3 regions of the Mesorhizobium sp. B2-4-12 genome follow, and region 2 is predicted to be linked to each of the others. Evidence: predicted binding sites of a transcription regulator. Region 2 holds the regulator's gene; each other region holds the start of a gene.
The links. The regulator LexA, encoded in region 2, represses DNA repair genes until DNA is damaged. The targets are predictions, from matches to a motif close to TGTTCNNNNTGTGTTCNG.
Positions count from the first base shown of each region.

Region 1: FJ934_RS07300 (helicase-related protein) is a predicted target of LexA. The motif match lies at 2,932-2,949, and genes of this name have one in related genera.
Region 3: FJ934_RS18730 (sel1 repeat family protein) is a predicted target of LexA. The motif match lies at 1,843-1,860, and genes of this name have one in related genera.

Region 1 is NZ_VFVC01000008.1:49,681-54,711, reverse strand. Features, by position in the region: gene FJ934_RS07300 (helicase-related protein) at 1-2,765, opposite strand, end outside; gene phbB (acetoacetyl-CoA reductase) at 3,493-4,218, opposite strand; gene FJ934_RS07290 (acetyl-CoA C-acetyltransferase) at 4,308-5,031, opposite strand, start outside.
Region 2 is NZ_VFVC01000002.1:128,541-133,571, reverse strand. Features, by position in the region: gene FJ934_RS01975 (ComEC/Rec2 family competence protein) at 1-2,082, shown strand, start outside; gene lexA (transcriptional repressor LexA) at 2,076-2,813, opposite strand; gene FJ934_RS01965 (GntR family transcriptional regulator) at 3,209-3,982, opposite strand; gene FJ934_RS01960 (ABC transporter substrate-binding protein) at 4,134-5,031, shown strand, end outside.
Region 3 is NZ_VFVC01000032.1:11,553-16,583, forward strand. Features, by position in the region: gene FJ934_RS18725 (branched-chain amino acid ABC transporter substrate-binding protein) at 1-1,025, opposite strand, end outside; gene FJ934_RS18730 (sel1 repeat family protein) at 1,454-1,720, opposite strand; gene FJ934_RS18735 (DUF2147 domain-containing protein) at 2,160-2,501, shown strand; gene FJ934_RS28055 (hypothetical protein) at 2,721-2,876, shown strand; gene FJ934_RS18740 (hypothetical protein) at 2,918-3,112, shown strand; gene FJ934_RS18745 (AMP nucleosidase) at 3,229-4,689, shown strand; gene FJ934_RS18750 (endonuclease/exonuclease/phosphatase family protein) at 4,821-5,031, shown strand, end outside.

The DNA of each region.
Region 1 (5,031 bases), on a different contig from region 2:
GGCAACTCAACCACGGCCTCGGCTGTCGGAGCTTCTTCGTGCGTTGCCTCAACTGGTGCGGCCACGGGCTCTTCCGCGGCGGGTTCGGCCTCGACGGTATCGGCGGCAGGGGTCTCGGATGCCGGATCCACAGCGATGGCCATCTCAGACGCAGGTTCCGAACCTTCGACGGAGGCTTCCGCAGCAACATCCGTAGCCGCGCCTTCGGCGGCATTTGCGCGTGCGGCTTCCTCCGCCGCGAGCTTGGCCGCGGCGGCTTCCCGTACGGCATTGTCCTGTGCCTCGATCCGTGCCTTGACCTCCGCCGCCGGCTTCGGCTCGGCGCGATAGCCCAAACCTTTCAGGATCTCTTCCATGTCGTCGGCGGTGGCGCCGAGGATCGACATCATTGGCGGTGTCACCATGAAGGACTGGCCGTCATAGGCCCCATCCGGACGCTGGCCGAGGCCAGGCTTCCAGTTGGTCGCCGGGCGGATCAGATCGGCCAGCCGCTCCAATATGTCGATGCGTACGGCGCGGCGGCCGAGATTGCGGTAGCCGGCGAGCTTGTAGAAGGCCTTGTCGAAGGCCGGGTCGATGACCACCGAGGTGCGGCCCGACGCCAGCGCGTGGACGACGTCGCCAAAGCCGGGCTTGTCCTTGCCGTCATTCTTCAGCGCCCACAGCAGCGTCACCAGGCCCGCCGGTGCCGGCTTGATCAGCGCCGGAACGAAGACATGGTAGGCGCCGAAGCGCACGCCCAGCCGGCGAAGGGCGGCTCGGCCCTCCTGGTCGAGGGACTTCATCTCCTCGGCGATGTCGCGGCGGTTGATGAGGCCGAAATTCTCGACCAGCTGGAAGGCAATGCCGCGGCCGATGCCGGAAATCTGGTCGGCATTCTTCAGATCGACCAGCGGCTTCAACAGCGACTCGATCTGGAAATTGACGAAACGTTCGGCACGCGCCGCGACCTTGTCGCGCGCCGGCCCGGTCAGCTGTTCGTCGGCCAAAAGCACGAGGCGCGGCTTCAGCGCATCCTCGCCGGAGACCAGTGTGCCGATCGGCGCGCCGATCCAGCGCAGCGTGCCGTCCGAGCCAAGCGCGAGGTCGCCATTGGCGCAGGCGCCGAAGCGTTCGGCACGCGCCTCGAACTCGGCGGCCAGCGCCTTCTGGGCGGCGGTGCGCACGGCCTTGGCGTCTTCGCCGCCGGCGCTCTGGTCGGCGGTGAAGCGGAACCCTTGCAACTCGCCGACATGGTGGCCTTCGACGAGGACGGTTCCGGTAGGACTAATTTCGGCTTCAGGCATGGTATTTTCTCTAAGGCGCCGCATGAGGACGGAAGTCCTGCGGTCTACGAAGCGTTTCGTCAACCGCTCATGCAGCGCATCCGACAATCTGTCTTCGATTTCACGCGTCTTTTCCTGCCAGTGTGCCTGATCGGCCAGCCAGCCGGGCCGGTTCGACACGAATGTCCAGGTGCGGATCTGGGCAATGCGGTGCGACAGCGTGTCGATGTCGCCCTCGGTGGTGTCGGCGCGGCGCACCTGCTCGGCCATGTAATTCTCGTCGACATGGCCATGCCGGGCGAGGTCCATGTAGATCGACGCAATGAGGTCGGCATGCTGGGCCGGGGCGATCTTTCGGTAATCGGGAAGCGCGCAGGCCTCCCACAGCAGCGCCACGCGTTTGGCGTCTGTGGCTAGCGCGCGGATGTCCCCGTCGCGCGACAGATATTCGAGCGCCTGGGCATCCACCGCCGGCAGCGCGCGCGTCAAGCCTTCGACTGGCGCGTTGGTCTCGATCGAGCGCTTCAGCGCATCGAGGCTGGCAAAGTCGAAATGCGCGGTGCGCCACTGCAGCACCTTCACCGGATCGAAATCATGACTCTCGATCTTGTTGACCAGTTCCTCGTCAAGCGGATCGACCTGGCCGGTGACGCCAAAAGTGCCGTCGCGCAGATGCCGGCCGGCGCGCCCGGCGATCTGGCCGAGTTCGGCCGCCGTCAGGTTGCGATACTGGTAGCCGTCGAATTTGCGGTTCTGGGCGAAGGCGACGTGGTCGAGATCGAGGTTGAGGCCCATGCCGATGGCATCGGTGGCGACGAGATAGTCGACATCGCCGGACTGGAACAGCGCCACCTGGGCGTTGCGGGTGCGGGGCGAGAGCGCGCCGAGCACGACGGCCGCACCGCCCTGCTGGCGCCGGATCAACTCGGCGATGGCATAGACCTCGTCGGCGGAGAAGGCGACGATGGCGGTGCGCCGGGGCAGGCGGGTCAGCTTCTTGGAGCCGGCATAGGCCAGATGCGACAGCCGTGGGCGTGTCACCACCGAGACGCCCTTCAGCAGGCGCTGGAGGATGCCGTGCATCGTGGCCGCGCCGAGGAGCAGCGTTTCCTGGCGGCCGCGCAGATGCAGGATGCGGTCGGTGAAGATGTGGCCGCGCTCGAGATCACCGGCGAGTTGCACCTCGTCGATGGCGACGAAGGCGGCGTCGGTCTCGCGCGGCATGGCTTCGACGGTGCAGACCGAGTATTTGGCGCCTGGCGGCTGGATCTTCTCCTCGCCGGTGACCAGCGCGACCTTGTGGGCGCCAACCTTTTCGCAAACGCGGCTGTAGACCTCGCGCGCCAGCAGCCTGAGCGGCAGGCCGATGACGCCGGTTTCGTGCGCCACCATGCGCTCGATGGCGAGATGGGTCTTGCCGGTGTTGGTCGGCCCAAGCACGGCGGTCACGTCGCGGCCTGACAGGATCAGCGGCTGGGTGTGTTTCGGCTGGATGTTCATCGGCTCGGAAATAGGGCTTTCTGGCCTCTCATTGTCGGGACGTGCCTCGGACGGCGCGTATGACAGGCGACACATAGGGATTTCGAGCGCGAAGCGAAAGCGGAATGTTCCGCCGGCGGCTCGAAGGTGTCTGTGTGAAACTCCCGGTCGGTCGCTGATTAACGGATGGAACGAGTCTGGAACGAATCAGCGACGAATCGCTGACTCTTCCAGATTCAGCTTTTGTTCACGGCTACATATGGATTTTGTGACCATGAGTCTCACCACATGCTGAATCGTCGAACTGGCCCATTTTATGCCAGGCGAGCTTTGCCGTTAACCTTTGCCAGGAAACGAAGAAAGCGGTGCGACACGCTTCGCTCAAGATTGTGAAATTGTTAATCTTTCTGAATCTGGCATTAAGGAACCGCAGGCGATTCCGGCCCTATTAACATTAACTTCCGCTCAAACCCGGAACGAATCGGCGACAAACCAGCGCCAGCGGCATTTTCCCTTTTTGTTCCGCCAATATCGGTGTTGTAAACAGCTTATCCACAGGGAATCCACAGCGAATCCACAGCGAATCCACAGGCTTGGCCACCGGTTTCGAACCGAGGGTCCCGCCGCCATTAACCTTGCGGATTTGGGATTGCGCTGCGGCGAAGACAGGCCTCAGCGTCAATTCGCAAACGGACCGGTTTCCCGATCCGTTTGTCGCCAGTGCGAGACCGTTGACCTCGGCGACGTGTCAGACGAAATACTGGCCGCCGTTTGCGGTGAGGGTCGAGCCGGTGATGAAACCGGCCTCTTCCGAAGCGAGGAAGACGACACAGCGCGCGATCTCTTCCGGTTCGCCGAGGCGGCCGACGGGGATCTGCGGCAGGATGCGCTCGTTGAGCACCTTCTCGTCGATCGCCTTAACCATTTCGGTGGCGATGTAGCCGGGGCAGATGACGTTGACGGTGATGCCAGCGCGAGCCCCTTCCTGCGCCAGCGCCTTGGAGAAACCAATGTCGCCGGCCTTGGCGGCGGAATAATTGACCTGACCGGCCTGGCCCTTCTGGCCGTTGATCGAGGAGATGGTGATGACGCGGCCGAACTTGCGGTCGCGCATGCCGCCCCACAGCGGGTGCGTCATGTTGAAGACACCAGACAAATTGGTGTCGATCACCTCTTTCCACTGCTCACGCGTGATCTTGTGGAACATGGCGTCGCGGGTGATGCCGGCATTGTTGACCAGCACCGAGACCGGGCCGAGGTCGGCCTCGACCTGTTTGATGCCGGCGGCGCAACCGTCATAGTCGGCAACCGACCATTTGTAGACCGGAATGCCGGTCTCGGCCTTGAATTTCGCCGCCGCGTCGTCGTTGCCGGCATAATTGGCGGCGACCGAATAGCCGGCGGTCTTCAAAGCGATCGAGATCGCCGCGCCGATGCCGCGCGATCCGCCCGTGACGATTGCAACCTTGGTCATGCATTTCCCCTTTTCAGATCGCCCTGTTGTCGGGCTTGGCAGGCACTTGATATGAAACGGGCGGCTCGCGCCGCCCGTCAATCGTTTTTTCAGAGGGCCTCCACGCACATGGCGACGCCCATGCCGCCGCCGATGCACAGCGTGGCAAGACCCTTCTTGGCGCCTCTGCGGCGCATCTCGTAAACCAGGGTGTTGAAGATGCGGGCGCCCGAGGCGCCGATCGGATGGCCGATGGCGATAGCGCCGCCATTGACGTTGACGATCGAGGGATCCCAGCCCATGTCCTTGTTGACGGCGCAGGCCTGCGCCGCGAAAGCCTCATTGGCCTCGACAAGGTCAAGATCACCAACCGACCAGCCGGCCTTTTCCAGGGCCTTGCGCGAGGCGGGAATGGGTCCGGTGCCCATGATCGCCGGATCGACGCCAGCGGTTGCCCAGGACGCGATGCGCGCCAGCGGAGTGATGCCGCGCTTGACGGCTTCCGCTTCGCTCATCAGCAGCGCGCCGGCCGCACCGTCATTGATGCCGGATGCGTTGGCGGCGGTCACGGTGCCGTCCTTGTCGAAGGCCGGCTTCAGCTTGGTCATGGCGTCGAGCGTCGCGCCGTGGCGGATGTATTCGTCCTGGTCGACGACGGTGTCGCCCTTCCTGCCCTTGATGGTGAAGGCGACGATCTCGTCCTTGAACTTGCCGGCCTTCTGCGCGGCCTCGGCCTTGTTCTGCGAGGCCAGCGCGAACTGGTCCTGATCGTCGCGGGTGATCTGGAACTGGCGGGCGACGTTTTCGGCGGTGTTGCCCATGTGATAGCCGTTG
Region 2 (5,031 bases):
CTGACGGCGCTCTGTGCGCTTGCGTCGCGTTCCTGGCCAAAAACCCATCTGTGTTTCACGGCGATGCTGCTGTGCGCGCTGGGCCTGCTCGCGGCGAAGGTCGAAACATGGCGGGCCGGAACACGAATGCTGGGCTCGGAGATTTCGACTGAAGTGACGGGTCGCGTCGTCTCGCTCGATCGGATGGAGACCGGCCGCATCCGGCTGACCATTGACGTGACGTCCACCGCCCGGCCGAAACTGCGCTATGCGCCGGAAAGGGTCCGGCTTTCGGCACGCAAGATACCGCGGGAATTGACCGCCGGCTCGTTGATATCAGGCTATGCCAAACTCTTGCCGCCGACCGGTCCGGTGCGGCCGGACAGCTATGATTTCTCCTTCGACAGCTATTTCGCCGGCATCGGCGGCAGCGGGTTTTTTCTCGGCAATCCCAGGATTGTCACAGCCGAGGACGATGACATGCCGCTTTCGGCTCGCCTGTCCTCTGCGGTGGAAAATGCCCGCCAATCCATCGCTGGCCGCATCACAGGTATCGTCGGCGGCGCCGAGGGCGAGATCGCAGCGGCACTGATCGTCGGCGTGCGCGCCGGCATTCCCGACGAAATCAACGAGGCGATGCGGCGAACCGGCATCTATCACATCATATCCATTTCCGGACTGCATATGGCGCTGGTCGCCGGCACGGTCATGGGTCTGCTGCGCGGCGCCTTCGCGCTGTTTCCAGATTTTTCCGCACGAAGGCCGGTGAAGAAATACGCGGCCGCCGCAGCGCTGTTCTCGATCGCTGCCTATCTCGTCATTTCGGGCATCGTCGTTGCCGCCGAACGCAGCTTCATCATGCTGGCGGTGATGCTGATCGCGGTTCTGTTCGATCGCGCGGCTCTGACCATGCGCAATCTGGCGATCTCGGCGGTCGCCGTTATCCTGGTCTCGCCGCATGAAGTGGTCGGACCGAGTTTCCAGATGTCGTTCGCCGCGACCGCTGCCCTGGTCGGCGCCTATGCCGGTTGGGCGGATTATCGCGCGAGGAAGATCAGAACGCCTCCGCCCAGACGAACACCGGCCGGTTTTCTCATGGGCAAACTCGTCGCGCTCACAGGAGGCGTGGCAATGACATCCATTATTGCCGGCAGCGCCACGGCGCTGTTTGCCATTTGGCATTTCCAGCGTGTATCGCCACTCAGCTTGTTCGCCAATCTGGCCGTCATGCCGATCGTTTCGGTCGTGATGTTCCTGGCCGTCGCCAGCGCGTTGCTCATGCCGTTCGGCTTGGATGCGCCATCCCTTTACCTGATGGGCAAGGGCCTGACGGCAATGATCGCCATATCGGCGTGGATATCGGAACGCTCTCCTGTCGATGCGGTCGGGCTGATTTCCCAGCAATCCGTGCTGCTGGTGACGGTCGCCCTGGTCATCGCGACGATGGCGACGACATGGCTGCGGCTCGCCGCACTCCCGTTCGCGCTTGCCGGCCTGTTGACTGTGTCGGATACGCGCACGCCCGATGTGCTGATCTCGGAAGATGCCCGGCTGGTCGCGGTGCCGATCGGCGGTGGCGAACTCGCGGTCAGCCGGGCACGCCCGAACGAATTCACCGTCGACAACTGGAAACGTGCATTGGTATCCGAAAGCATCGTCGTGCCGGAGGTGTTCAACAAGACAGACGGGCAGTTCGCCATTGCCGATGCCGTAAACCTGCCGCCGGGGGCACCGTTCTACTGCACCGACGGCGTCTGCCTCGCCAGGCACCCGTCCGGAGCGATTATCGCGCATGTCGAAGACCGCAAGGATACCTGGAAAGCCTGCGGTTTCGCCGACGTGATCGTCGTCAACGACGCGACTGGCTATGACGCCTGCCATAACCCGCTGGTTCTCGTCGTCACCAAACGGCAACTCGCTCGCAAAGGGAGTGCTGCGGTCTTCTTCGACCGCCAATCGGCGACTGGCCCACCAATCGTCAGCTTCGCCGTCGACAGGCCATACCGTCCCTGGCATGAACAGCGCAAATTCTCGCGCGAGGCGAGGGGCCTGCCGCCCTATAAAAAGCCTGACAATACCAGCGCGCCAGTGCCTGCTCAGTAGCGCCTGATCAGCCCGACGAGTTTGCCTTGCACCTTGACCCTGTCCGGCCCGAAAATGCGGGTCTCGTAGGCCGGGTTGGCGGCTTCAAGGGCAATCGAAGCTCCCTTGCGGCGGAACCGTTTCAGGGTCGCTTCCTCTTCGTCGACCAGCGCCACGACGATCTCGCCCGGGCTCGCTGTATCGGCGTTGCGGATGATGACCGTGTCGCCATCGAAGATCCCGGCCTCGATCATCGAGTCGCCCTTGACCTCCAGCGCATAGTGCTCGCCGCCCATGATCATGTCAGGCGGGACCGAGATGGAATGCGTCTGATGCTGGATGGCATCGATCGGCACACCGGCGGCGATACGGCCCATCACCGGGATCGAGACCGCGGGAACCGCATCGTCGTCATTGCCGGCCGCGGGCAAGCGCGACGGCGCCGGCTTGATCTGGCGACCAAGGTTGCCCTGACCGAGGCTGCCCTGGATGACACTTGGCGAAAATTTTTTTGCCGCGTTGAGGCCGGGCGCGATCGAATCCGGCAACCGCAGCACCTCCAGTGCGCGCGCCCTGTTGGGCAGTCTCCGAATAAAGCCACGTTCCTCCAGCGCCGTGATCAGGCGGTGGATCCCCGACTTGGAGGCAAGATCAAGAGCCTCTTTCATCTCGTCGAAGGAAGGCGGGATGCCGCTTTCCTTGAGCCGTTCATGAATGAACATCAGCAGTTCATGTTGCTTGCGCGTCAGCATGGCGGCCCCCAAGGCATTGAACGAAGGGTCTGAATCGGAATCGAAAAACAAACCCAGAACAAACACTATCTGTTCCAGTTGTGTTCCGCAACCGTTTAAAGTTTAGTGAATTTGTTAAGGGGTTCGAAATTTTTGCCGCCGGCAACAAACGGCAACCGACGCTTACCGACGATTTCTGCCCCGGACACACGCATTGAAATCGTTTTGGTTAATGGCCTGTGGCCCACCCCTTGTTGAGGTTTGGCTTCAGTCGTTTGAAAGGCGCACGGGGCGGATTTATGGAGTCGCCCAGTGTCATCCCAGCGGAACGAAACGAAACCAAAACGCCAACGTTCGCCAGCTCGCTTGGGGGATGGATCCGTGTGTAAGCGTCGGACGGCGCGGAAGCGCCGAAATCATCCGGAAACCGCTTTCAGGCTGCCGGCGCGTGCGGTGTAGTTGTTGGCGCTGCTGTCTTCGCTGTGAACATAGACGTGCAGCGTGTAGCCGATATGCGCCGTCATCAATGCCTTTGCCCGCTCGACATCACGATCGAGCGCCGCCTCCATGATCGCGGTGTGATGCTCGATCGCGATCGCCTCGCGCAGTGCGTCCATGGCCTCTCCATAGCCATGCTTGAGGCCGGCCGCTGCCCGCAAAGTCGGCGCCAGGCCGAGAAAACGATGATGTCGCCGCAGCTGATCCGCGATCGTCGAGCGGAATCGCAGCAGCCAGTTGGACGTCGCAGCACTCAGCAGCGCCGCGTGAAAGGCCTCGTGGCTTTCGTCCCATTGATCGACGGCCGCATCCGAGGGGTCGTCAACCGCGGTCTTGCAGCGAGAGAGCCGGTAATGAGCGGTGACAACGGCATCTTCCCATTGCCTGTCGCCTTTTTCCATCGATTCCAGGAACAGGGGCATCTCGACAACCATCCGCGCGCGCGCCAGGTCCTCGAGTTCGGCCCGCGACACGGGAGCGACGGCAAAGCCGCGATTGCTGATGGCAGTGACAAGGCGCTCGGCTTCAAGCCGAGACAATGCTTCACGCAGCGGCGTCCAGCCGACGCCATATGTGCCGCGCAGCGCACTCAACTTGAGCGGCGCACCCGGCATGAGGCGCGTCGTCAGAATATCGCGCCGCAGCAGCTGATAGGCCGCCTCCGTCTTTGTGGAACTATTCTGATCCTGCATCGCAGTCCGTCCATCGTCAGGCTCGGAAAATTATATATCATGGCGGTGCATGGCAAGAATTATATATAATGTTTGACATGGACCGGCGGACTGACCATGATCGCCTGATGTGCCGTCTTTAAGCGGCGCTAATCAAATCTGGGAGGAAATGATGTTGAAGTCGAAATGGCTGTCAGGATTGGCCCTGGCAGGCGCCTTGATGGTCAGCGCCGGCAGCGCCGCGGCTGATCAGATTCGTATCGGCATAGCCAATTTCGGAGAGCATCCTCAGTTGAATGCCGCCATAGCCGGTTTCAAGAAGGCGCTGACGGACAACGGCTTCGTCGAGGGCAAGGACGTCGTCTACACCGAGAGCCATACCAATTTCGACGCATCGCTTGTGCCGCAGATGATCGCCAAGCTGCAGGCGGAGCAGCCCAAGCTGATTTACACCATCACCACGCCAGTCTCGCAGATCGCCAAGAAGGCGCTCGCAGGATCCGACATTCCGATCGTCTTTGCCGCGGTCACCGATCCGGTCGCGGCCAAGCTGGTGCCGTCATGGGACTCCGGAGACGAAGGCATGACCGGCGCCAGCGATCTGCAGGATGTCGCCGCGGTGATGGCCTTCACCAAGAAGCTGCTGCCGAACGCCAAGCGCTTTGGCGTGCCCTACAATCCAGGCGAGGCCAATGACGTTGCCCTGATCGAAAAGATCAAGGCGGCGGCACCCGCGGCCGGCTTCGAGGTCGTGGAGGTCGGCATCGACAACGTCAATGACATCCAGCAACGCATCGCTTCGCTCGCCGGCAAGGCCGACGTGATCTACGGCCCGGCCTCGAACCTGATCCAGCCGGCGATCGCCGCTGTCTCCGCAGCCGCTCGTCAGGCTGGAATCCCGGTCGTCAACTCCGATGACAGCGCGGTCCGCAACGGCACCGTACCGGCAAGCTTCGCGGTCAACTACACGCAGGTTGGCGTCAATGCCGGCAACATCGCCGCCGAAATCCTTAAGGGCAAGGATCCGAAGACGATCGCGCCGTCGCGTCCAGCTTACAAGGACCACATGG
Region 3 (5,031 bases), on a different contig from region 2:
ACAACGGTGCTGATCGGCTGACCATTCTTCAACGCTTCGGCAACCTTGCCCGGATCGTCGCTGCCGGCGCGCTTGATGCCTTCGGCGAAAGCCTGGATCACGGCGTAGGAGAACAGCGTGAAGCCTTCCGGCACAAAGCCGCCTGCCTTGATCTTCTCGATGGCGGCCTTGGCTTCCGGCTTTGCCTGCGGATCCGACGGGAACACGAACATGGTCCCTTCGCCGGCCGGGCCGGCAACCTGCCAGAACTCCGGCGAAGCGATGGAGTCGGGCATGATCAGCTGGAACTTCAGGTTCTGCTCAGCCGACTGACGCAGGATCAGGCCGGCTTCAGGGTGATAGCCGCCGAAATAGACGACATCGGCCTTGAGGTCCTTCAGCTTGGTGACGAGGGCCGAATAGTCCTTCTCGCCGGGGTTGATGGCGTCGTAGTACACTTCCTTGAGGCCGCCGGCATTCATGGTTGACTTGACGGCATCCGCCACGCCCTGGCCGTAAGCACTCTTGTCGTGCAGAATGACGACGTTCTTGCCGGCATATTTCTTGGCGATCCACGGACCGATGAAGGCGCCCTGCGCGTCGTCGCGTGTGTACAGGCGCATGATTGTCGACCAACCCTTTTTAGCGGCGTCGTCCGTAAGCACGGGGTTCGAGGACGCCGGGCTCATCATCAGCGCGCCCGCTTCGGCATAGACGGCGGACGCCGGAATGCTCGAACCCGAGCAGGCGTGGCCGTCGATGAACTTGACGCCGTTGGCGACGATGCGGTTGGCGACCGACACGGCCTGTTTCGGATCACACTGGTCGTCCTCGATGTCGAGCTTGATCATCGAACCGTTGACGCCGCCCGCGGCATTGATGGCGTCGGCGGCGGCCTGCGCGCCCTGCTTGAACTGATCGCCGATGGTGGCGAGCTGTCCGGTCATCGGACCGACCACGGCGAAAGTGATGTCGTCGGCGAGCGCAACCGGCGCACTCATCATCAGCCCGAAAATGGCCGCGCCCAAAATACTCATTCTTTTCATGACAATAGAACTCCTCCACTCGCGCGCGGCCGCCCCGGCCACGCTTCTTCCAGAGAGGCCGGACAATTTCATCCTTCATCGAACCTGTCTAGGCGCATTGACGTCACTCGATTGGGCCTGCATGGCCTCGTCCACGCAAAAAAGCCACGCCAGCCTTGTTCCGGCTGGTCGTGGCTTTTTTGCCTGTCGGCTGCTTCCCCAACGCCCCCGCGCCGTGAACCCCACCTTGGCCATCCCTGTCTTCTATCGGCCCTGATCTTGTCCGAAAGCCGGAGTCCGCTTTTGGCGATCATGGTCCGTCGCGCGGCTGGGCCTGTCGCGCCTGCCGCATTCTTGTTCTTGTCGTTCGACTGTCTGCGCAGCCTTTCCCTGTTGCGGCCCGGCCATCTTGCGCGGCCTTGGCCAATATCTCCCCGTCTGGCGGAAACTCAGTGCATGGTCATCCATTCGCGGGCTTCGCGCAGCGCCCTGGCGATCTCGACCTTCGACATGGCCGCAGACAGTTCCGAGCGCAGTTCCGCGGCGCGGGCCGAACCCTTGATGGCGGCGATGTTGAACCATTTGTGGGCGGCAACGACATCGGTCTCGCAATCGCGGCCAGTCGCATACATCATGCCCAGTTCGAAAAGAATGTCGGCCTGGGCAGTTGCCCCCATGGCGCCGAAGCCTGTTTCCAGCATTTCAAAACGTGCCATTTTAGTCCCCTGTCTGGCTCCCGAGAGCTGCCTCAATTTGTCTTGTCCGGGCTGCTCTTTCGATGCTTTCGAGAATGCCGCGCAGGCTTGAATCCGTCGTTAAATGGCGTGCTTAATTTGAGGAAAACAAAGCTAAAACAATAGGTAAACGCGAAAATTCGTTAAGGATACGAAGCCAGCAGTTCAGCCGGTTTGCGCCAAATTTGACGAAAATTTGCGGGAGCGGAATCAACACTCCGCTAACCACGGGAAACAAACACGAAGCGCCGACCGTTTTTCATTTCCTCTCCGACGAGCCGAATTCAGGCGTTTTCAGAATCCCAAAGTCTTCCGTTGCGGCACCGCTTTTGTTTTGGCGGGAGCTGGATTAGCTTACGTTTGCGTAAGCGGCAGACCGGCGAGGCGGAGCATGCGGCCGGCTATCCATAGGGAGAAGAACATGTTTCGAAAAATGAGCCTGGTCCTTGCAGCCACATTGATCATGGCGGGGACGGCGTGGGCCGATCCGATCGAGGGCAACTGGAAGACGCAAGCCGGCGACACCGCGGCCATTTCAGGCGGCGGCTCATTCTCCATCACGCTCAAGTCCGGCAAATATGCCGGCAAGACCATCGGCTCGCTCAATGCGGCCGGCGACAACAAATATGCCGGCAGCATCACCGATCCGGCAAACGACAAGACCTATTCGGGCAAGGCGACATTGTCGGGCACCTCGCTCAAGATGAGCGGTTGCGTGCTCGGCGGACTGATCTGCAAGAGCCAGACCTGGCACAAGCTCTGATCGACCATTTCCTTGTGACCTCAAAGCGGGGCCTGGCAGGCCCCGCTTTCGTTTGATCGATGCGCTGGCGCCGGCGCTCTATGCGCGGCCTGCCGCCGTCCGAAGGCGGCGGCCAGACGAGATCCCGTCAATCAATTTGAACCGCAGATGAACGCCGGCATCAGAGCCGGTTCAGAGGCATCAGGGCATTCTCCCGCGCATTGAAGGAGACACCACCCCATGCTCGCCCGCCGCTTCACCATCGTCTGCCTGCTGATGAGCCTGTTTGGAATGTTCTTCGCCATCCTCGTCGCCGAAGTGGGCCGTCCGGCGCGCTCCTGGGACGAAGCCACCAGACTCTGCCGCCTCGCCTGCCCGACCAACCTTCGCCATTGAAACCAGAGTATCCGGACCTCGAAAAGAAAAGCTCGGACATCATGGACCGTATCACCGCCAACGCCCTCAAGACCCTTCGGCTTCTGCCGCGGGCGGCGCTCATCCTGATACTTCTGGCCGCCCCGGTCCTGGCCGTGCCGATGATGCGCGCCGATACCGGGTCGACGATCGAGGCGCCGGCGCTGAAGAAGTCCGGCGTGGGGTTGGTTCTGCTGGTCAGCCTGCAGCGGGGATGAAGAAAAATGCAGCTTTGAGCGGCTTCGGCGGCAAGCCCCCTCCCAACCGCTCGTCCAAGTCTCTATATTGAGCCATGGAAAAGCGAATCTACCCCCAAGCCATCGAATCTGTCGTCATGCCGGAGCCTTTTGGCCGGCAAAGCTTTCACAGCGCCGAAAAAGCGGTCGCAGCACTGCAGATGCTCTACGACCGCAACACCAAATTCCTGCGCGATTCCTTCGCCGCGCTTGCCGCCGGCGGCGACAGCAGCAAGCGCTACCGCGCCTTCTATCCCGAGATCGGCGTCACCACGAGTTCGTTCACCCAGGTCGACTCACGCCAGGCCTACGGCCATATGCCGACGCCCGGTCATTTCGCCACCACGATTACCCAGCCGCGGCTGTTCGAGAATTACCTCGTCGAGCAGCTTCGCCTGATCATGCGCAATCACGGTGTGGCGGTGACGGTCTCGGAATCGACCACGCCGATCCCGCTGCATTTCGCCTTCCTGGAGGGCGCCTATGTCGACGGCGCGGCGGCCGAACGCATCAAGCGGCCGATCCGCGACCTGTTCGACGTGCCGGACCTCGACGGCACCGACGATCAGATCGCCAACGGCACGTTCGAGGTCGCCTTCGGCGAGCCTCGGCCACTGGCGCCATTCACCGCGCAGCGCATCGATTATTCGTTGCACCGCATGACGCACTATACGGCCACCAGCCCGCAGCATTTCCAGAATTTCGTGCTGTTCACCAATTATCAGTTCTACATCGACGAGTTCGTCGCCCGCGCGCGCGACCTGATGGAGAATGGCGGCGGCGGCTATGTGGAATTCGTCGAGCCGGGCAATGTCGTGACCCGGGCCGGCGCCGGCGCGGCAAGCGAGGGCACCCCACCCGCCCGCCTGCCGCAGATGCCTGCCTACCACCTGAAGAAGCCGAACCATGGCGGCATCACCATGGTCAATATCGGGGTTGGGCCTTCCAACGCCAAGACGATCACCGACCACATCGCGGTGCTAAGGCCGCATGCCTGGGTGATGCTTGGCCACTGTGCCGGGCTGCGCAACACCCAGGCGCTGGGCGACTATGTGCTGGCGCACGCCTATGTGCGCGAGGACCATGTGCTCGACGACGATCTTCCGGTGTGGGTGCCGATCCCGCCACTGGCCGAAATCCAGGTCGCGCTCCAGGAAGCGGTTGCCGAGGTCACCGGCCTGTCCGGCTACGATTTGAAGCGCATCATGCGCACCGGCACGGTCGCCACCATCGACAATCGCAACTGGGAACTGCGCGACCAGCGCGGACCGGTGCAGCGCCTGTCGCAGTCGCGCGCCATCGCGCTCGACATGGAATCGGCGACGATCGCCGCCAATGGTTTCCGCTTCCGCGTCCCCTACGGCACGCTGCTGTGCGTTTCCGACAAGCCGCTGCACGGCGAGCTGAAGCTGCCCGGCATGGCGACCGAGTTCTATAAGCGCCAAGTGGCGCAACACCTGACAATCGGCATCAGGGCAATGGAGAAGCTGGCCGAGATGCCGATGGAGCGATTGCATTCACGCAAGCTCCGGAGCTTTTCCGAGACGGCATTCCAGTAGGCGATCGTGAAGCCGCGGCGAGGCAATTCGTCGTCTTGCCCGGGCCGCGATTTGGCCCATAAGCAGATCGAACGATCGTCAGGCGGCATTCGGCAGATATGACCCCAATGACAACAGGCGCGCGCTCGAACATGACTGCTGGGTTGGCATTCCTGGCGATGATGGCCTTGTCGGCGGCCCTGTTGGCCGGTTTCTTCGGCTCGCTGCACCCCGCTTTCGATTCCTTCTCGCATTTCCGCATGCACCTCGGCGTGCTTGTCGCGTTGCTTGCCCTGCCGCTGCTGGCCAGTTCGTTTCGGCTGCAGGCCGCGGCGGCCCTACTCTTTGCCGTCGCCAGCCTCG